2 regions of the Kosakonia calanthes genome follow, and region 2 is predicted to be linked to the other one. Evidence: predicted binding sites of a transcription regulator. Region 2 holds the regulator's gene; the other holds the start of a gene.

Region 1 (10,855 bases), 1.7 Mb from region 2:
TATCAGGTGGAGTGGCAGCGTTATGTGAAAGAGGGCCTGCTGAATCGCATCGATTTGGCGTGGTCCCGCGATCAAAAAGAAAAAGTCTACGTACAAGACAAACTGCGCGAACAAGGCGCGGAACTGTGGCGCTGGATTAATGACGGCGCGCACATTTATGTCTGCGGCGACGCCAATCGCATGGCGAAAGACGTTGAGCAGGCTTTACTGGACGTGATTGCCGAGTTCGGTGGCATGGATACCGAAACGGCGGATGAATTTTTAAGTGAGCTGCGCGTTGAGCGCCGTTATCAGCGAGATGTCTACTAATGAGCGATAAACACCCCGGCCCACTGGTGGTCGAAGGCAAACTGGCCGACGCCGAGCGCCTGAAGCTTGAAAGCAACTATCTGCGCGGCACCATTGCAGAAGATTTGCACGACGGTCTGACCGGCGGCTTCAACGGCGATAACTTCCTGCTGATCCGTTTTCACGGCATGTACCAGCAGGATGACCGCGACATTCGCGCCGAACGCGCCGAGCAAAAACTCGAACCGCGCCACGCCATGATGCTGCGTTGCCGTCTGCCGGGCGGCATCATTACACCGAAGCAGTGGCTGTCGATTGATAAATTTGCCGACGATAAAACAATCTACGGCAGTATTCGCCTGACCAACCGCCAGACATTCCAGTTTCACGGCATTCTGAAAAAGAACGTCAAACCGGCGCATCAGATGTTGCACGAAGTCGGGCTGGACGCGCTGGCCACCGCCAACGACGTTAACCGTAACGTGCTGTGCACCTCGAACCCGATCGAATCGCAACTGCACGCGGAAGCGTACGAGTGGGCGAAAAAACTCTCTGAGCATCTGCTGCCGCGCACCCGCGCTTATGCGGAGATTTGGCACGATGCCGAGAAAGTCGCGACCACCGACGAAGAGCCGATTCTGGGCAAAACTTACTTGCCGCGTAAGTTCAAAACCACGGTAGTGATCCCGCCGCAAAACGATGTGGATCTGCACGCCAACGACATGAACTTTATCGCCGTGGCGGAGAACGGCAAGCTGGTGGGCTTTAACCTGCTGGTGGGCGGCGGGCTTTCCATTGAGCACGGTAATAAGAAAACGTACGCCCGCACGGCGAGCGAGTTTGGTTACCTGCCGCTGGCGCACACGCTGGCAGTGGCCGAAGCGGTCGTTACCACGCAGCGCGATTGGGGCAACCGTACCGATCGCAAAAACGCGAAAACCAAATACACGCTGGAGCGCGTCGGCGTTGAAACCTTCAAAGAAGAAGTTGAGCGCCGCGCAGGTATTAAATTCGAACCGATCCGTCCGTATGAATTTACCGGGCGTGGCGATCGTATCGGCTGGGTGAAAGGCATTGACAATAAATGGCACCTGACGCTGTTTATCGAAAATGGCCGCATTCTGGATTATCCAGGCCGCCCGCTGAAAACCGGTCTGCTGGAAATTGCTAAGATCCATAAAGGCGATTTCCGTTTAACGGCCAACCAGAACCTGATTGTCGCGGGCGTGCCGGAAAGCCAGAAAGCGAAGATCGAGAAACTGGCGCGCAGCCACGGGCTGATGGACGCAGTGAAACCGCAGCGTGAAAACTCAATGGCCTGTGTGTCGTTCCCGACCTGCCCGCTGGCGATGGCGGAAGCCGAACGTTTCCTGCCATCGTTCGTCGATAAAGTCGAATCGGTAATGGAAAAACACGGCGTTGGCGACGATCACATTGTATTGCGCGTAACAGGCTGCCCGAACGGCTGTGGCCGCGCGATGCTGGCGGAAATCGGCCTCGTCGGTAAAGCGCCGGGGCGTTATAACCTGCATATCGGCGGCAACCGCATCGGCACGCGTATTCCGCGTATGTACCGCGAAAACATCACGGAAGCGGAAATTCTCAGCGAGATCGACACGTTGGTCGATCGCTGGGCGCATGAGCGTGAAGGGGATGAAGGCTTCGGCGATTTCACCGTTCGCGCCGGAATCATCCGCCCGGTGCTCGATCCGGCGCGGGATTTTTGGGAATAACGTAACTGAATGCCGGATGGCGGCGTAAACGCCTTATCCGGCCTACGGTATGCCGCCAACGGTTTGTAGGCCGGATAAGCGAAGCGCCATCCGGCTCACGGGATGCCGTCAATGGTTTTGTAGGCCGGATAAGGCGAAGCCGCCATCCGGCAAAGAAAACAGTGAGGAACTTATGTCCAAACTCGATCTGAACGCCCTCAACGACCTGCCGAAAGTGGATCGCATTCTTCAGCTTGCCGAAACCAACGCGCAGCTTGAGAAACTCACCGCCGAAGCGCGCGTGGCCTGGGCACTGGAAAACCTGCCGGGTGAATATGTGCTCTCATCCAGTTTTGGTATTCAGGCGGCGGTCAGCCTGCATCTGGTGAATCAGGTTTGCCCGGGTATCCCGGTGATCTTGACGGATACCGGCTATCTGTTCCCGGAAACCTACCAGTTTATTGATGAACTGACGGACAAGCTCAAGCTGAACCTCAAGGTTTATCGCGCAGAGCAAAGCCCGGCGTGGCAAGAAGCGCGCTACGGCAAATTGTGGGAGCAGGGCGTCGAGGGGATTGAGAAGTACAACCAGATCAACAAAGTCGAGCCGATGAACCGTGCGCTGAGCGATCTGAACGCGCAAACCTGGTTTGCCGGGCTGCGCCGCGAGCAATCCGGTAGCCGTGCGACACTGCCGGTGCTGGCAATTCAACGCGGCGTGTTCAAAGTGCTGCCGATCATCGACTGGGACAACCGCACGGTGTATCAGTACCTGCAAAAACACGGGCTGAATTATCACCCGCTGTGGGATCAGGGTTACCTGTCGGTCGGCGATACCCACACCACCCGCAAATGGGAACCGGGCATGGCGGAAGAAGAAACCCGCTTCTTCGGCCTGAAACGCGAATGCGGGCTGCACGAAGGTTAATGCGCGTTTTGCCGGATGGCGGCTTCGCCTTATCCGGCCTACCAAACCCGTGCCGCGCCTCGTAGGCCGGATAAGCGCCAGCGCCATCCGGCGATCGAAGCCGACATCGCGGAATGTGCCGGATGGCGGCTTCGCCTTATCCGGCCTACCAAATGCGTGCCGCGCTCCGTAGGCCGGATAAGCGTTTCAGCGCCATCCGGCAATCAAACCCTAAAACCCCGCCGCGCTGCCGTTGCTGCGCGGATCGAATGCCCCTTCCAGCATGCCGTTGGCATGACGCACAATCGCCCCGGCATGCCCGGTCGCTTCGCTTAAACCCGGCAGCCACTCAACATCGTGGCCCCGCGCGCGCAGCGCCTGGAATGTCTCTTCGCTAAAACGCCCCTCCAGCTTCAGGCTATCGGACGTCTGGCCCCAGGTGCGCCCGAGCAACCAACGCGGGGCGCAAACCGCTTCCTGTAATGGCATCCCCTGCATGATATGGCGGGTAAAAATCGCCGCCTGCGTTTGCGGTTGACCGTCGCCGCCCATCGTACCGTAAACCATCGTGCGGCCATCTTTCAGCCGCGCGGCCGCCGGGTTTAAGGTGTGGAACGGTTGTTTGCCGGGCATCAACGCCAGCAAATGCGACGGATCGAGGCTAAAGGCCGCGCCGCGGTTTTGCAGCAGCACGCCGCTTTCCGGTAGCACCACGCCGCTACCAAACTCGTGATAAATACTCTGGATAAACGACACGGCCAGGCCATTTTTATCCACCACGCCCATCCACACCGTATCGCCCGGCCCTTTGCCCTGGCCCCAGGGCGCGGCACGCTGCTCATCAATGCTGGCGGCCAGCACTTCCAGCGGCGTCTGCTCCAGCAGGCTTTGCACCGGCAGCGTCACATGGCGCGGATCGGTGATATAGCGATCGCGCAGGCCAAAGGCTTTTTTGGTGGCCTCGACAATACGATGAATGGTCTGCACTTCATTGGCTTGCGCCATCTCCAGATGATCGGTAATGCCGAGGATCGCCAGCGAAACCAGCCCCTGTGTCGGCGGCGTCATATTGAAAACCTCGCCCTGGCTATGCGCCAGTTTGAGGGGAACGCGACGCTGCGCGCGGTGGTTCGCCAGATCCTGCGCCGTCACCGGCAAGCCCAGCGTCTGCATTTCGCTCGCCATTAGCTGCGCGAGTGAGCCGCGATAAAAGCTCTCCAGCCCATCGGTGGCAAGGCGGGTCAGCGTGCGCGCCAGTTTCGGCTGGCAAAAACGGCTGCCCGCGGTGGGAATTTCCCCGTCAGGCAGGAAGGTTGGCGCAAAACCAGGAACATCTACCAACTCTGGGTATTTCGCCTGCGTGGCGCTGGCCTGCGATTGGGTGACGGGAATACCGTCTGCGGCATAACGAATGGCGTCCGCCAGCAGGCGCGACAGCGGCAACTGCCCGCCGCCGAGCGACGCGGAAACCTTCAGCGCTTCATCCCAGCCGCTGAGCGTGCCGGGCACCGTTAACGCCGCCAGCGGGCCGCGATGGGGAATCTGCGCGTGATCGGCGTAAAACGCGGTTGTCGCCAGTTGCCCGGCCGCGCCGCTGGCATCAATAGCCAGCGGTTCTCCCTCCGGTGGGACAATCAGCCAAAAGCCATCGCCGCCAATGCCGTTCATATGGGGATAAACCACCGCAATGGTTGCCGCTGCCGCCACCATCGCTTCAATGGCGTCGCCGCCGTGGCGCAACACCGAGAGCGCCGACTCACTGGCGAGATGGTGCGGCGTTACCGCCATTCCGCAGGGGGCCATATTACTTTGCATCGTCTCGCTTCCTTTTTTGCAGTTGAATAAAAAAGCTAAGCAAGAGCTGTTCCAGGTTAATGCCATTACACTGAAAAGAGTTACCGGTTAACAACAGGAGATCTGTTATGAAAATTGCGTTTCTTGGGCTTGGCACCATGGGGCTGCCGATGGCGGCGAATTTGCTGAAAGCGGGGTATAACGTGCAGGGCTGGAACCGCTCTGCCGGGCCTGCGGCGAAACTGGCGGAACGGGGAGCGGTGAATGCCGCAACGGCGGCGGAAGCGGCAACGGATGCCGACGTGCTGATCTCCATGCTGGCGGACGATAACGCCACGCGCAGCACGCTGTTGGAGGGCAATGTGCTGGCGACCCTGAAACCGGGTGCCATTCATGTGAATATGGCGTCAATTTCCGTTGCACTGGCGGTGGAACTGGCGCAATTGCACCAGGCGCGGAATGTCGGTTATCTCGCGGCCCCGGTGCTGGGGCGGGTGAATGTCGCCGAAGCGGGGCAGCTCACGATTCTGGCCGCTGGCGACAGTGCATTGTTGGCAAACGTGCAGCCGCTGCTGGATGTGCTCGGGCAGAAAACCTGGTATTTGGGCGATCGCCCGGAGCAGGCCAGCGCGACGAAGCTCGCCGTGAACTTTATGATTGCCAGCGCGATTGGCGCGATGAGCGAAGCCGTTGCATTGGTGCAGGGGTATGAGGTCGATAAAGGCGAGTTTATCGATTTGATCACCTCTTCGCTGTTCGCCGCGCCGGTTTACAAAGGATACGGGCAGGCGATTGCCACCGACACTTTCGAGCCCGCCGGGTTTAAGCTGGCGCTGGGGCTAAAAGATGTGCGCCTGGCGCAGGACGCCGCCGAACGGGTGAATGTGCCGCTGGCGCTGGCCGGGACATTGCGCGCCGCGCATGTGGAAAGCCTGGCCCATGATGAAGGGCACCTGGATTGGGCCGCGCTTTCCCGCACCGCCGCCCGCCGCGCCGGGCAGATTTAAACCCTTTAGCCGGGTGACGGCTTCGCCTTACCCGGCCTACAAAACCGACATACTTCCCCGTAGGCCTGATAAGCGCAGCGCCACCGGGCACTTCTTTTATTTAATCCGTTTGCCGGACGCGTCGGTGACCTGTTCCCCGTCTTCTTTGCTGAATGCTCCTTTCAGGCCGCCCGGCAGAATATCGAGTACCCCTTCCGAAGGGCGGCACAAGCGCGTACCGAGCGGCGTCACCACGATAGGGCGGTTAATCAGAATCGGCTGTTGCAGCATAAAATCCAGCAACTCGTCGTCGGTAAACCGGTCTTCCGCCAGCCCCAGTTGCGCATACGGTTCAACATTACTGCGCAGTAGCGCCCGCACCGAAATTCCCATATCGGCAATGAGCTTCACCAGTTCGTCGCGCGACGGCGGTGTCTCAAGGTAAAGAATAATGGTGGGCTCCACGCCGCTGTTACGGATCATCTCCAGCGTATTGCGCGACGTGCCGCAGGCCGGATTGTGATAAATGGTGATAGTGCTCATAACGAAATCTCATCGCTAATTAAAAAGAGAGGCGCAGCGCCAGTGCCGCCATTGTTAGCGAACAGCGCCGACCATTCGAAAAAGCCGGATTCATCCAGCACCAGGGTGAACAAAAAAATAACGCCAGTCAGTAACATCCTCTACTCCATCAGCGTGTCATTTCCCCCAGCGAAGGGGGGTAATGTAACTTTTTTCCTTCACCACGGCAGAGTGAATCCCCCCTTTTAGTGCGTCGCCTGCACGCAAACAGTGCATGTCCACCTTTCCGCGTCTGCGTGTACTAAATCTATCCTCATGCCTCGCCAAAAAATAAACATTATCAAATCAAAGCATTAACAAAAATTTCAAAAATATGACCGAACCAATAGCGGATTGGTTCGCTAATTGCTTAATCCACTGCGGGGTATACAGAACGATTTAAATTTAACTTTCTGTAATTAAAGAAAAATAAAACGCGAAACGCGGATGAACCAATATGGAAAAACCGTCACGCTATCTGGCGAATTCCAGTACAGCGCTTGAACAACTTCGTGGGCTGATCCACCAACATGAGTCAACACCAGGGACTCCATTGCCCACTGAACGTGAACTCGCTGAAACGCTGGGCGTCGGGCGCCGTGAAGTGCGCCGCGCGCTCGACGTGCTGGAAGAAGAGGGGCGCATTTGGCGCAAGCAGGGCAAAGGCACGTTTACCGGCCCAACCGCGCCGGTCACGCCGATTGCGCTGCAAGGGCTGGTGCAGCAAACCAACATGCTGGAAGTGATGGAAGCCCGCTTGCAAATCGAGCCAGGCCTTGCGCGGCTGGCGGCGTTGCGTGCCAGCCCGGAAAACGTGGCGCTGATGCAGCGCATGCTGGAGCGCATCGATAACGTCAGCCCGGACGACCCGGATCTGAATGAGCTGTGGGACAGCGCGTTTCACCGGGCCATCGCCGAAGCGGCGGGCAACCGCTTGATGCTCGGCCTTTTCGACACCCTCGACGCGGTACGTCGCGAACCCGCCTGGCAGCATCTGCGCGAACTTGCGCGCACGCCAGCCAAGGTCGATCGCTACAACGATCATCACCACCGCATCATGCAGGCTATTCGGGATCGCCAGCCGAAAGCGGCGGCAACGGCGATGCGTGAACACTTGCTTGATCTGCAACATGCCCTGACCCAGGCCATTCATCTTGAGGACGAGACGCCATGACGACGATCCCTTTTAAAGACGCCGCGCCGGTGCTGCGTTTGCACAACCTGAAGGTGCAATTTGCCGGATCGCCGGTCAGCGTGCTGGACGGTATTTCGCTGACCGTCAAAAGCGGCGAAACGCTGGCGCTGGTGGGCGAATCCGGCTGCGGCAAAAGCATCACGTCGCTGGCACTGATGGGGTTGTTGCCCGCCAGCGCGCAGATCATCAGTGGTGAAATGCAGTTTCGCGAACACAATTTGCGCCAGCTTTCCCCGCGCGAATACGCCGACCTTCGCGGCAACGCGCTGGCGATGATTTTCCAGGAGCCGATGACCTCCCTGAACCCGGCGTTTACGCTGGGCGATCAGCTCAGTGAAGCGGTGATGCGCCACCAGCATGTGCCGCGCAAAGCGGCGCTGGACGTCGCGCTACAGATCCTCGAAAAAGTGCAAATCCCCGCGCCAGAAATGCGCCTCAAAGCCTATCCGCACCAGCTTTCCGGCGGTATGCGCCAGCGCGTGATGATTGCGATGGCGCTGATCAATAACCCGCGCCTGCTGATTGCCGATGAACCGACCACCGCGCTGGATGTGACCATTCAGGCGCAGATCCTCGCGCTGCTCAACACCCTGAAAGCCGACACCGGCACGGCGGTGCTGATGATCACCCACGATCTCGGCGTCGTTGCCGAAGTCGCCCAACAAGTGGCGGTGATGTACGCCGGGCAAGTGGTTGAACAGGGCAGCGTCGAGGCGATTTTTGCCGATCCACAACATCCGTACACCATCGGTTTGATGGGTTCGATCCCTTCACTCGGCGCGCGCAAAGGCCAGCTTTCCACCATTCCCGGATCGGTACCGCTGCCGGAAGCGATGCCGAAAGGCTGCCGTTTCGCGACTCGCTGCCCGTTTGCGCAGACGCGTTGCCACGAGGAAAAACCCGCGCTACAGCCGCAGGGGCGGGGCCATCAGGTCGCCTGTTTCCGTGTTCCCCTTGAACAGCATATTGCGTTGGGAGAAACCGCATGAGTACACCCATTTTAGAAGCGCACGACCTAAGCAAACGCTTTGTCGGGCCGACGCGCCTGTTCGCCCCGAAGCGCTTCGTCACCGCTGTTGACCGTGTTTCCCTGACGGTTTACCCCGGCGAAACACTGGCGATTGTGGGCGAGTCCGGTTCCGGTAAATCAACCCTTGGTCGCCTGCTGCTGCGTTTATTGGCCGCCTCCGAAGGGCGGGTTTATTACCAGGGTGAAGAGATCACCGATGCCAGCGGGGCGCGTTTAAACCAGTTGCGCCGCGAACTGCAAATCATCTTTCAGGATCCGTTCGCCTCGCTGAACCCGCGCATGACGGTGGAGGAAATCGTCGGCGAACCGCTGTGGCTGCACCAGAAGATGAACAAGGCCGATCGCCAGCCACGCGTCGCCGAACTGCTGTCGACAGTGGGCTTGCCTGCCGCCTGGGCTCGGCGTTACCCGCATGAGTTTTCCGGCGGCCAGCGCCAGCGTATTGGCATTGCCCGCGCCCTGGCGTCCGGGCCGAAACTGCTGCTCGGCGATGAGCCCGTTTCCGCGCTGGATGTGTCGGTGCAGGCGCAGGTGGTCAACCTGCTGGAAGACCTCAAACAACAGCTTGGCCTGACGATGATTATCGTCGCGCATGGCCTTGCGGTGATCCGCCATATGAGCGATCGCGTGGCAGTGATGTACCTCGGGCAGATCGTCGAGATGGCGACAGTGGATGAGATTTTCGATGCGCCGCTGCACCCGTACACCCAGGCGCTGATTGCCTCTGCGCCGCAGACGCAGCCAGGACTTGCGCGCGAAACGCCGCTGTTGCAGGGCGATTTGCCGAACCCGTCTAACCCGCCGCAGGGTTGCCGTTTTCACACCCGTTGCCCGTATGTCACCGAAGAGTGCCGCCAGCGCGAGCCGATTACCCAGGTGCTCGATGGCGGCCGCCAGGTGTCTTGCCACCGCTGGCAGGAGATCAACCGTGATCGTAGCGTTATTCAGATAGCTCCGCCCTCCGCCGCGTTCCTGCGCCGCCGCGCACTGTTTGAACATGCGGCCTCTCACTCGTCACTTTGAAGGAAAGAATAATGATTGTGCGAAATTCTCTTTTGACCGTTCTGGGAAGCGTTATGTTGTTGGGCGCGGCGCTGCCGGCCCAGGCTGAAAATGTCCTGCGCATTGGGCTGGGCGCGGACCCGGACATGCTTGATCCGCACCTGGCGCGCACTTATTACGGGCGTTTTGTATTTGCCTCACTGTGCGACCGGCTGGTGGATGTGGATGAAAACCTGAAAGTGGTGCCGGGTCTGGCGAAAGAGTGGTCGTGGAGCGAAGACGGCAAAACCCTGACCATGAACCTGCGCGAGGGCGTGACGTTCCACGATGGCGAGAAGTTTGACGCTGCGGCGGCGAAATTCAGCCTCGATCGCGCGCTCACCTTGCCAGGTTCGCTGCGCAAAAGCGAAATCTCCTCCATTGAGTCTGTGGAAGTGACCGGGCCAATGCAGATTGTACTGCACCTGAAAACGGCGGATTCGGCGTTGCTGATGCAGTTGACCGACCGCGCCGGCGCGATGCTGGCACCAGAGGCGGCGAAAAAGCCGGACTTTGCCGCGCACCCGGTTTGTTCCGGGCCGTATAAATTCGACAGCCGCGTGTCACAGGATCGCATTGTGCTGTCGCGCTTTGATAACTACTGGAACAAAGGCGCGTACCACTTCGACAAAGTGATTTACCTGCCGATTCCGGATGCCTCCGTGCGCCTTGCAAACCTGCGCGCGGGCGATCTGGATCTGACGGAAGGCATTGCCGCCAGCGACGTGAAAACCGTGCAGGCCGACAGCCAGCTGCAACTGGCGAAGGTCACCGGCCTCGGTTACCAGGGCATTACCTTTAACATCAATAACGGCAAAGTCCCGGCCAACGATCCATTCAAAGATGCCCGCGTGCGCGAAGCGTTCTCGCAGGCCATTGACCGCGACGCGCTGAATCAGGTGGTGTTCGAAGGTCTTTACTCGCCAGCGAACCAGGCGTTTTCCCCGGTTAGCCCCTATCACGTGAAATTGCCGGTGCCGCCGCGCGATGTGGAAAAAGCCAAAGCGCTGCTGAAAGCGGCGGGCGTAACGACGCCGATCACCGTTTCGCTGTTGGTGCCGAACAACCCGATTTCTCAGCAAGTGGGCCAGGTATTGCAGGCGATGACCGCTGAAGCGGGCTTTAACGTCAACCTGCAAATGACTGAGTTCGCGACGTTGCTCGATCGTCAGCAACGCGGGGATTTTCAGTTGAGCTACTCCGGCTGGTCCGGTCGCCCGGATCCGGACGGCAGCATCTTCGGGTTTATCAACAGTAAAGGGACGCTGAACGACGGTCGCTACAGCAACCCGCAAGTTGATGAATGGCTGACGCAGGCGCGTTTGCATAACGATCCGGCGA
Region 2 (10,855 bases):
TTTTATCGGTGGTGGTCGAGCAGCTTGAGGAGTCACGTCAGCGCTTATCGCGACTGGTTGAAAAGCTTGAAGAGATGCGCGACCGCGATCTGAAGCTCAATGTGCAGTTGAAAGACAACATCACGCAGCTCAACCAGGAAATCAGCGATCGTGAGAAGGCCGAAGCGGAGCGCCAGGCGACCTTTGAAAGGCTGAAAATAGAGATGCAGGAGCGTGAGCAGACGCAGATCCAGCTCGAACAACAATCCTCTTTCCTGCGATCATTCCTTGATGCTTCCCCGGATTTGGTTTTCTACCGTAACGAAGATAAAGAGTTCTCTGGCTGTAACCGGGCGATGGAGCTGCTGACCGGAAAGAGCGAGAAGCAACTGATTAACCTGAAACCGCAGGATGTGTATGCCCCGGAGGCGGCGCGCAAGGTTATCGAAACCGACGAAAAAGTCTTTCGCCATAACGTGTCGTTGACCTATGAACAGTGGCTCGATTACCCGGACGGGCGCAAAGCTTGCTTCGAAATCCGCAAAGTTCCCTATTATGACCGCGTGGGTAAACGTCACGGGTTAATGGGTTTTGGCCGCGATATTACCGAGCGTAAGCGCTATCAGGATGCGCTGGAGCGCGCCAGCCGGGATAAGACCACGTTTATCTCTACGATCAGCCACGAGCTGCGCACGCCGCTGAATGGCATCGTCGGGTTAAGCCGTATCTTGCTCGACACCGAACTGACGCAAGAGCAAGAGAAGTACCTGAAAACAATCCATGTTTCCGCCGTGACGCTGGGGAATATTTTCAACGATATTATCGACATGGATAAGATGGAGCGGCACAAAGTGCAGCTCGATAACCAGCCGCTCGACTTCACCAGTTTCCTGGCCGATTTGGAAAACCTCTCCGGCTTACAAGCGCACCAGAAAGGGCTGCGTTTTGAACTGGAACCGACATTGCCGCTACCGCACCAGGTGGTCACCGACGGTACGCGGTTGCGGCAAATTCTTTGGAACCTTATCAGCAACGCCGTCAAATTTACCCGCGAAGGTGGGCAGGTGACAGTTCGCGTTCGCTTCGATGAGGGCGACATGCTCCATTTTGAAGTGCAGGACTCTGGCATCGGCATTCCGCGCGACGAGCAGGACAAAATCTTCGCCATGTATTACCAGGTGAAAGATCGCCACGGCGGTAAACCGGCGACGGGCACCGGCATTGGCCTTGCGGTTTCACGTCGGTTGGCGAAAAGCATGGGCGGCGATATCACCGTCAGCAGCCAGCCAGGCAACGGTTCTCTTTTCACCTTGACCGTGCACGCGCCAGCGGTGGCCGAAGAAGTGGATGACGCGTTTAAAGAAGATGACATGCCGCTACCGGCGCTGCATGTGCTGCTGGTGGAAGATATCGAACTCAACGTGATTGTTGCCCGCTCGGTGCTGGAAAAACTCGGCAGCAGCGTGGATGTCGCAATGACCGGCACGGCCGCGCTGGAGATGTTTACCCCAGGTGAATACGACCTGGTGTTGCTGGATATTCAGTTGCCGGACATGACCGGGCTGGATATTTCGCGGGCGCTGACCAGCCGTTATCCGCGCGAAGATCTGCCGCCGCTGGTGGCGCTGACCGCTAACGTCCTGAAGGACAAACAGGAATACCTCGATGCGGGCATGGATGATGTCTTAAGCAAACCGCTGGCAGTCCCGGCATTAACTGCCATGATTAAAAAGTTTTGGGATGCCGGTGACGACGAGGAGGAACAAGTGGCAACCACGGATAACAGTAAGGCGCAAACGCTGCTGGACACCGCGATGCTGGAGCAATATCTCGAGCTGGTCGGGCCGAAGCTAATCACCGACGGGTTGGCGGTGTTTGAGAAAATGATGCCGGGCTACCTGAGTGTGCTGGAGTCGAACCTCACGGCGCGCGATCAAAAAGGGATCGTCGACGAGGGGCATAAGATCAAAGGTGCCGCCGGTTCAGTCGGTTTACGCCATATTCAGCAACTGGGCCAGCAGATCCAGTCGCCCGATCTTCCCGCCTGGTGGGATAACGTTGGCGAATGGTTCGAAGAGATGAAGCAGGAGTGGCGTAACGATGTTGCGGTATTGAAAGCCTGGGTAGACGATGCTGCAAAAAAATGACCCCGGATTAACCGGGGTGCGCGAATACTGCGCCAACACCAGGGAAACCGTGGCTGCGCCGTAATTTTTGGTTTTCTTTGCAATGGCGCAGTCTGAAAAAATTCGACCACACGCACATAAGATAGCAAATCTTAAATGATTTGTTACATCAATCAGTGAAATGTGTGAAGCAAGGCTCCCTTATCAAAATTTTTAATTATCGTCAGTAAGTTGCATAAAGGATTTAAAGCATGAAAAAAATCGGCGTTGTTCTCAGTGGCGCAGGGGTTTATGACGGTTCGGAGATCCACGAAGCAGTGATTACGCTGCTGGCGATCGCCCGTCACGGTGCGCAAGCCGTCTGTTTCGCGCCGGATAAATGGCAAAGCGATGTGGTGAATCACCTGACGGGTGAAACCATGACCGAAAGCCGTAATGTGCTGATTGAAGCGGCGCGTATTACCCGTGGGAATATCCAAACGCTGGCTCAGGCATCAGCAAACGATCTGGATGCGTTGATTGTGCCCGGTGGTTTTGGCGCGGCGAAAAACCTGAGTAATTTCGCCAGCCTCGGCAGTGATTGTGTGGTCAATGGCGAATTGAAAACGCTGGCGCTGGAGATGCACCAGGCCGGTAAACCGCTGGGTTTCATGTGCATCGCGCCCGCGATGTTGCCGAAAATCTTCGACTTTCCGCTGCGTTTAACGATTGGTACGGATATCGATACCGTCGAAGTGCTGGAAGAAATGGGCGCAGAACATGTGCCTTGTCCGGTGGGCGATATTGTTATTGATGAAGAGAACAAAGTGGTGACTACCCCGGCCTATATGCTGGCCGAGGACATTGCTCAGGCGGCAACGGGGATCGAAAAGCTGGTGGCTCGCGTGTTGGCGTTGACTGAATGAATAAGGGATTTCGCGGTTCGCTGAAAGCCACGCTTAAACGTCTTGCTCTGCGGGTTTTACTGGTTCTGGCCATCTTCTGGGGCGGGGGGATTGTGCTGTTCAGTTTTCTGCCGGTGCCGTTTTCAGCGGTGATGGTGGAGCGGCAAATCAGCGCCTGGCTGACCGGTAATTTCGGCTATGTGGCGCATTCTGATTGGGTCAGTATGGATGAGATCTCCCCGTGGATGGCGCTGGCGGTGGTTGCTGCGGAGGACCAACGTTTTCCTGATCACTGGGGATTGGATATTGCGGCGATTCAGAAGGCGCTTTCCCATAATGAACGCCATGAAAATCGTATTCGCGGCGCATCGACGTTATCTCAGCAAACCATTAAAAACCTGCTGTTGTGGGACGGTAAAAGCTGGGTGCGTAAGGGGTTGGAAGCGGGATTAACGCTCGGGATGGAAGCGGTGTGGACGAAAAGGCGCATCCTGACGGTTTACCTGAATATCGCCGAGTTTGGCGAAGGGGTATTTGGTGTGGAAGAGGCGTCGCAGCGCTATTTTCACAAACCGGCAAGCCGTCTGACCATGGCGGAAGCGGCGCTGTTGGCTGCGGTGTTACCCAACCCGATACGTTTCCAGGCTGCCGCGCCGTCCGGCTATGTGCGCACCCGGCAGGCGTGGATCCTGCGCCAGATGCGCCAGTTAGGCGGAGAAGAATTTTTGCAGCGTAACAAGCTGCATTAATCAGTCTTCGTCAAACCCGGCGACAAACAGTGCAATAACGGCGGCTAGCGCTTCGTTCTCCTGCGGGCCGCTGGCTTCCACTTCAATCTGCCGTCCTTTCGCGGAATCCAGCATCAGTAGCGCAATCACACTGCTGGCTTCCGCTTCAGTGCCTTCGTCGTTACGCAGCAGTACTTCCGCATCAAAGCCTTGCACCAGTTCAAACAGTTTCATCGCCGGGCGCGCGTGCATCCCCAGTTTATTGGTGATCTCAACGGTTTGTTTTACGGTCATGTTTTGCGTTTTTCCAGCGTGCGGTGACGGGACTGAACGTTCTTGCCACGCGAGCGGAAATAATCCGCCAGTTGTTCGGCGACGTAGACGGAACGGTGTTTACCACCGGTGCAACCGATAGCCACAGTCAAATAGCTGCGGTTGTTGGTTTCCAGCATTGGCAGCCACAGTTCGAGGTAGCTACGCGTCTGATAGATAAAGTTGTGCACTTCGGTGTGCCGATCGAGGAACGCCGCGACGGGTTTGTCGAGGCCGGTCATCGGGCGCAATTTCGGATCCCAGTGTGGGTTTGGCAGGAAACGAACGTCAAAGACATAATCGGCATCAATCGGAATACCGTGCTTGAAGCCAAAGGACTCAAAGACCATGGTCAGTTCGCGCTCGCGTTTGCCGAGCAAGCGCGTACGCAGCATTTCAGCCAGCTCATGCACTGACATTTCCGAGGTATCGACAATCAGGTCCGCGCGGGAACGCAGCGGCTCCAGCAAATTACTCTCTTCATCGATGGCGCTTTCCAGAGACAGATTTTTGCTGGAGAGCGGGTGCAGGCGTCGCGTATCGCTATAACGGCGGATCAACGTGTTACGGTCAGCATCAAGAAACAACAGTTGCGGAGAGAAGGCCTCCGGCAGATTGCTCATTGCCTGCTCAAAGATTTCCGGTGATTCCGGCATGTTACGCACGTCGATACTGACGGCGGCGGAAATCTGACGGTCGGCGAGCGTTTGCGCCAACTCAGGCAACAGCACCACCGGCAGGTTATCGACACAGTAGAAACCCATGTCTTCCAGTGCACGTAGCGCCACGGATTTCCCTGAACCCGAACGACCACTGACGATCATCAGGACCATGGGCCATTTCTCCTCAGAACGACTGATAAAAAGCGTGTTACCCCGTTACGCATCATCACTCTCGCCTTCCGTCTGCGTGATTATCTGATACAGCTCTTCATCAGTTTGCGCGCTGCGCAGGCGCCGACAGATGGTTTTATCCGCCAGTCGCTTGGCGACCAGCGAAAGCGTATGTAGATGCGTTTTGGTTTGATCGGCTGGTACTAACAACGCAAACAGCAGATCGACGGGTTGATTATCGATAGCGTCGAAAGCAATGGGCGTTTCGAGTTGCACAAAAACGCCAACGGCGCGCAGCGTGTCTTCCTCGAGCTTACCGTGTGGAATGGCGATACCGTTACCAATGCCGGTACTGCCCATTTTTTCACGCGTAAGGATCGCCTCGAAGACGACCTGCGGCGGCAGACCCAACTGTTTTGCCGCCAGTTCACTGATGATTTCCAGAGCACGTTTTTTACTCTGGCAGTGAACGCCGCTACGGGTACATTCCTGGTTAAGGACATTGCTCAGTTGAAGAGCGGAATCGTTATTCATCATAATTTCACCTAAGCGGCGTCGAAGCCAGCACCCAGCCGGGTTGCGGCGGGGTGCAACGCGCCAGACGGACGCCCGGACAATTAGTGTTGTTTCAGTTTATCTTTATGTTTGTTTAACTGCCGCGAAAGTTTATCAATTAAACCATCGATAGCAGCATACATGTCCTGCCCTTCCGCACTGGCATGCAATTCACCTCCGTTGACATGCAAGGTGGCATCCGAGATGTGAGTCACTTTCTCCACTTTCAACACAATATAGACCTGATTGATCCTTTCGAAATACTGCTCGAGCTTGGCGAATTTACTGTTCACAAATTCGCGCAGAGCATCGGTGATCTCGACGTTTTGTCCTGTGATGTTAAGCTGCATAGTGTCTTCCTTATCGGTTGGGTCAAACCAACTGTTTGCGCTGATTTGACGGCGGAATGGATAAAGATTCTCGATACTTCGCGACGGTGCGCCGCGCCACCATAATTCCCTGATCGGAAAGTATGGTCGTCAGCTTACTGTCGCTCAGTGGTTTTGCAGGGTTTTCTGCGGCGATCAATTTCTTCACCAGTGCGCGAATAGCCGTGGACGAAGCTTCGCCGCCGCCTTCGGTATTCACATGGCTGGAGAAGAAATACTTCAATTCAAAAATGCCGCGAGGGCTGTGCAGGTACTTCTGCGTCGTCACACGGGAAATGGTGGATTCGTGCATCTCGACGGCTTGGGCGATATCTGCCAGCACCATCGGCTTCATAAATTCTTCACCCTGCTCAAAGAACGCTTGTTGCTGCTCGACAATGCAGCGACTGACGCGTAACAGGGTGTCATTGCGGCTTTCCAGGCTTTTGATCAACCACTTCGCTTCCTGCAAGTTACTGCGAATGAACTGCGTGTCGGCGTCATTACGCGCGCCACTGCCCATTGCGGCATATTGCTGGTTGATTTGCAGACGCGGGATACTGTCGGAGTTTAACTCCACGGTCCAGCGCCCGTTATGCTTGCGCACCAGCACATCAGGAATGACATATTCCGGTTCGCCAGTTTGGATCGACTGACCAGGGCGCGGATCCAGAGATTGGATCAGATTGACCGCTTCTTTCAACACATCTTCTTTCAGGCGCGTGACGCGCATTAACGTGCGGAAATCGTGATTGGCGAGCAGATCCAGATGATCGCAGATGATAAGCCGGGCTTCTTCACACCACGGCGTGTCTTTCGCGAACTGGGAAAGTTGCACTAACAGGCAGTCGCGCAGATCCCGCGCCGCCACGCCGACCGGGTCGAAGCGTTGGATGCGCTTGAGCACCGCTTCCACTTCATCAAGACCGACGTCTTCGTTGCCCATACTTTCCAGCACCTCTTCCAGCGACACGGTGAGATAACCGGTATCGTCAACGGCATCAACAATGGAGGTCGCGATAGCGCGGTCAGTATCGGAAAACGGCGTCAGTTGCACCTGCCACATCAGATAATCTTGCAGAGATTGCGTGGTTTCGCCTTGGTAAATCGGCAGCTCGTCATCAATATAATCACTGCTGCTGCCGGAAGGGGTGCCTGCGGTGTAAATCTCATCCCAGCTGGCGTCCAGCGGCAGCTCGTCGGGCATCTCTTTCTGTTCGAGTGCGTCGACGGTGTCCAGGCCTTCGTTTTCCTGGGTTTGTTGGTTATCCACTTCTTCATGAAGGTCGGTTTGTTCCAGCAGCGGATTACTCTCCAGCGCTTGCTGAAGTTCCTGCTGAAGTTCCAACGTGGACAACTGCAACAGACGGATGGCCTGTTGCAGTTGTGGCGTCATGGCTAGCTGTTGGCTAAGCCTTAGTTGCAAACCTTGCTTCATATTCAGAGCAGCACTCTCCGACAAAAAACGTCAATAAACCCTACCCTATCAGAGTCTGAAGTCTTCCCCAAGATATACGCGCTTAACGTGTTCGTCTTCAAGGATTTGCTGCGGTGTGCCGTGCGCGATCAAATGCCCCTGACTGACGATATAAGCACGTTCACACACTGCCAGCGTTTCGCGAACATTGTGGTCAGTAATCAACACGCCCAGGCCGCTGTCGCGCAGGTGTTCAATGATACGTTTAATATCGATAACCGAAATTGGGTCAACGCCCGCAAATGGCTCATCGAGTAAAATAAATTTCGGGTTCGCCGCCAGCGCGCGAGCAATTTCCACACGTCGACGTTCGCCACCGGAAAGCGATTGGCCCATGCTGTCGCGCAGATGCTCGATATGGAACTCTTCCATCAGCTCATTGGCGCGATCTTCACGCTGTTCGGCGGTTAAATCATCACGAATTTGCAGCACCGCCATCAGGTTGTCGTAGACGCTCAGGCGGCGGAAAATCGACGCTTCCTGCGGCAAATAGCCGATGCCGCGACGCGCGCGCGCATGCAATGGCAGCAGGCTGATATCTTCATCATCAATGATGATGTTGCCCGCATCCCGCGACACAATCCCCACAACCATATAGAAAGTGGTGGTTTTACCTGCACCGTTAGGGCCAAGCAGCCCGACAATTTCGCCTGAGTTAACGCTCAGACTAACATCCTCAACCACGCGACGGCCTTTGTAAGCCTTGGCGAGATTTTTTGCAGTTAATGTTGCCATAACGAATTAGTTACTCTTTTTTTGCGCCGGAGCGGTGGCGGAGTTATTGCTCTTGTCCTGCAACTGCGACGGTACCAGTACCGTGGTCACGCGTTTGCCTTTTTCGCTGAACGCTTGCATTTTCTGCTCTTTCACCAGATAGGTGATTTTGTCGCCAGCAATGTTGCTGTCCAACTGCTCAAGGTAGGCGTTACCGGTCAGCACGACGAAATCTTTTTCCAGCTCGTAATGCATCTGCGAAGAGTGGCCTTTCACCGGTTTGCCGTTGTCCTGCATCTGGTAGAACGTTGCGGGATTGCCGTAACCGTCGATGATCTCTTTGCCTTGCTCGCCGCCAGGGCGCGTGACGACGACTTTATCGGCGTTGATTTTGATCGTCCCTTGCGTCACCACGACATTACCGGTGAAGGTGACAATGTTGCCTTGCATATCCAGCGACTGCTGATCGGAGTCGATATGGATAGGCTGGTCGGTATCCCCGGTCACGGCGAGTGCCGGAAGCGCGACGGCCAAAAGCGTACTGGCCAGGATAAGATTAAGGCTGCGTTTGTTTGTTTTGAATTTCATAGGAGCTTCTAACCTTTTCAATCAGCTCGGCGTTTTTGCTGCGTAAATTGCCGCGCATTTTCAGGCCGGTGGAATTAAATGTAGTTCCGTATAACGTGACCTGATCGTTGGAGGTAACATCCTGCGTTACCAGGTTAATCTGGGCGTTATCCGTGGTGATTTTTCGAAGTTGTGCATCTGCGGTCAGCGCGTTGACTTCAACATGTCCATAAAGATAAAGCATTCTGTCTTCGGTCAGCTTTGCCTTATCCGATTTGATAGACCAGGTCGGCACTTTGTCCTGATCGAACGTTGTTAATACCGGCTGGGCGAACCAGCTAATGCCCTCAGCGGAAAAATACTCGACGTTTTGCGCGATCAAGCGATAGTTCAGCGCGCCTTCTGGGCTGTAGACCACGGTATCCGTGTGTTTGCTCTTGTACGTCGGATCCGCGCTATTGGTGGCGGCTTGTTCCGGCTCATCCTGAGCGGTGAGGTTAATACCAATCAGTACCAGTGCGGCCAGTGCCAGCAAAATAATGACCCAACGTCTGGTTTTACTCATATTGATTGCCCTTTGGCCTCATCCAACTTGCCCTGCGCCAGCAGCAGTAAATCGCAAACTTCACGCACTGCGCCACGACCACCGTTGATACGCGTGACGTAATCCGCGCGTGGCAGCAGCAGCGGGTGCGCATCGGCCACAGCAACGCTTAAGCCAATTTCCGCCATCACCGGCCAGTCGATCAAATCGTCGCCGATGTAGGCCACTTGCTCGGGTGTCAGCGCCAGCTTGGTCAATAACTCCCGGTAAGCGAAAAGTTTATCCGACTGACCTTGATACAGATGCGCGATCCCCAGCGTCTCGCAGCGGTCTTCTACCAGTTTAGCTTTACGTCCGGTAATGATCGCAATATCAATGCCGGAAGTGAGCGCGCTGCGAATCCCGTAACCATCGCGAACGTTGAACGCTTTTAGCTCTTCGCCGTTGTTGCCCATATAGATGAGCCCATCGGATAAGACGCCATCGACATCCAGGATCAGCAGGCGAATTTTCTCCGCCTTTTCCATGACTTGCGTGCTTACCGGCCCATAACAGGTGGCAAGCGACGCGCCAGCATTACTCATTCTCATGTCCTTCTTTACACCACGCCAGCGCGCAGCAAATCATGCATATGTAACACACCCAGCAACTGGTCGCCATCGGCAACCATGACGGAGGTAATGTGTCGGGATTGCATTAAGTTCAGGGCATCGACCGCCAGGATATTCGGACGTACACGTATGCCGCCGGGCGTCATGACATCAGCAATCCCCAGACTGCGCACATCGCCACCCATATCAAACACGCGACGCAAGTCACCATCGGTGAAGACGCCTTCGATCTTCATCAGATCATCGCAGATAACCGTCATACCCAAATTTTTACGGGTGATCTCAAGCAACGCATCGCGCAGGCTGGCTTCTTTGCTGACATGAGGGATCTCATCGCCGGTATGCATAATGTCATTAACGCGCAACAGCAGTTTACGACCCAGTGCGCCGCCGGGGTGGGAGAGCGCAAAATCTTCGGCGGTGAAACCGCGCGCCTTCAGTAACGCCACGGCTAACGCATCACCCATGACCAGCGCGGCAGTGGTGCTTGACGTCGGCGCAAGACCCAGCGGGCAAGCTTCTTTCGGCACTTTTACGCACAGATGAATATCCGCCGCGCGCGCCATGCTGCTTTCCGGGCGGCTGGTAATGCAAATCAGGGAAACTTTCAGGCGTTTGAGCACCGGGATCAGCGCGAGGATCTCATTGGACTCGCCGGAGTTAGATAGCGCAATCACCACATCCTGGGGGCTGACCATCCCCAGATCGCCATGAGCGGCCTCGCCGGGATGCACGAAAAACGAGGGAGTGCCGGTGCTGGCGAAGGTCGCCGCCATTTTTCTGCCGATATGACCGGATTTGCCCATCCCCATTACGACGACTTTTCCGGCGCAGTAAAACATTTTTTCACATGCCTGGGTGAAGTCCTGATTGATGTATTGATCCAGCTGTGCGAGGCCTTCACGTTCAATCTCCAGGACATCTTTGCCTGCTTGTTGAAAGTCAAAACCCGGCTGCAAATCTATTTGCGACATAGTGCGTATCCGATTATCCAGTCAAAAGCGGCGACAGCCAGTAGAGCATCGCCAGCCATAAGATAAACCCGCCGAACAACAGCGCGCCAACGCCTTTGCTGATTTGCTTACGCCGCCAGCAGATAAGGGCGAAAAGGGCGCTGACCAGCAACATCACCCCATAATCACGCGTGAACGCCATCG

Evidence for each region. The regulator sigma-54, encoded in region 2, starts transcription at its own class of promoters, with help from an activator protein. The targets are predictions, from matches to a motif close to GTTGGCACANNTTTCGCTNT.
Region 1: AAEY27_RS17485 (gamma-glutamyltransferase family protein) is a predicted target of sigma-54. The motif match lies at 4,759-4,778, and genes of this name have one in related genera.

The regions. Positions count from the first base shown of each region.
Region 1 covers NZ_CP151800.1:3,703,053-3,713,907, reverse strand. The annotation lists gene cysJ (NADPH-dependent assimilatory sulfite reductase flavoprotein subunit) at 1-309, shown strand, start outside; gene cysI (assimilatory sulfite reductase (NADPH) hemoprotein subunit) at 309-2,021, shown strand; gene cysH (phosphoadenosine phosphosulfate reductase) at 2,194-2,928, shown strand; gene AAEY27_RS17485 (gamma-glutamyltransferase family protein) at 3,139-4,722, opposite strand; gene AAEY27_RS17480 (NAD(P)-dependent oxidoreductase) at 4,830-5,708, shown strand; gene arsC (glutaredoxin-dependent arsenate reductase) at 5,805-6,230, opposite strand; gene AAEY27_RS17470 (hypothetical protein) at 6,227-6,367, opposite strand; gene AAEY27_RS17465 (FadR/GntR family transcriptional regulator) at 6,706-7,422, shown strand; gene AAEY27_RS17460 (ABC transporter ATP-binding protein) at 7,419-8,432, shown strand; gene AAEY27_RS17455 (ABC transporter ATP-binding protein) at 8,429-9,496, shown strand; gene AAEY27_RS17450 (ABC transporter substrate-binding protein) at 9,508-10,855, shown strand, end outside.
Region 2 covers NZ_CP151800.1:580,786-591,640, forward strand. The annotation lists gene arcB (aerobic respiration two-component sensor histidine kinase ArcB) at 1-2,126, shown strand, start outside; gene elbB (isoprenoid biosynthesis glyoxalase ElbB) at 2,357-3,010, shown strand; gene mtgA (monofunctional biosynthetic peptidoglycan transglycosylase) at 3,007-3,738, shown strand; gene npr (PTS phosphocarrier protein NPr) at 3,739-4,011, opposite strand; gene rapZ (RNase adapter RapZ) at 4,008-4,862, opposite strand; gene ptsN (PTS IIA-like nitrogen regulatory protein PtsN) at 4,908-5,399, opposite strand; gene hpf (ribosome hibernation promoting factor) at 5,480-5,767, opposite strand; gene rpoN (RNA polymerase factor sigma-54) at 5,790-7,223, opposite strand; gene lptB (LPS export ABC transporter ATP-binding protein) at 7,272-7,997, opposite strand; gene lptA (lipopolysaccharide ABC transporter substrate-binding protein LptA) at 8,004-8,564, opposite strand; gene lptC (LPS export ABC transporter periplasmic protein LptC) at 8,533-9,108, opposite strand; gene kdsC (3-deoxy-manno-octulosonate-8-phosphatase KdsC) at 9,105-9,671, opposite strand; gene kdsD (arabinose-5-phosphate isomerase KdsD) at 9,686-10,672, opposite strand; gene AAEY27_RS02655 (calcium/sodium antiporter) at 10,686-10,855, opposite strand, start outside.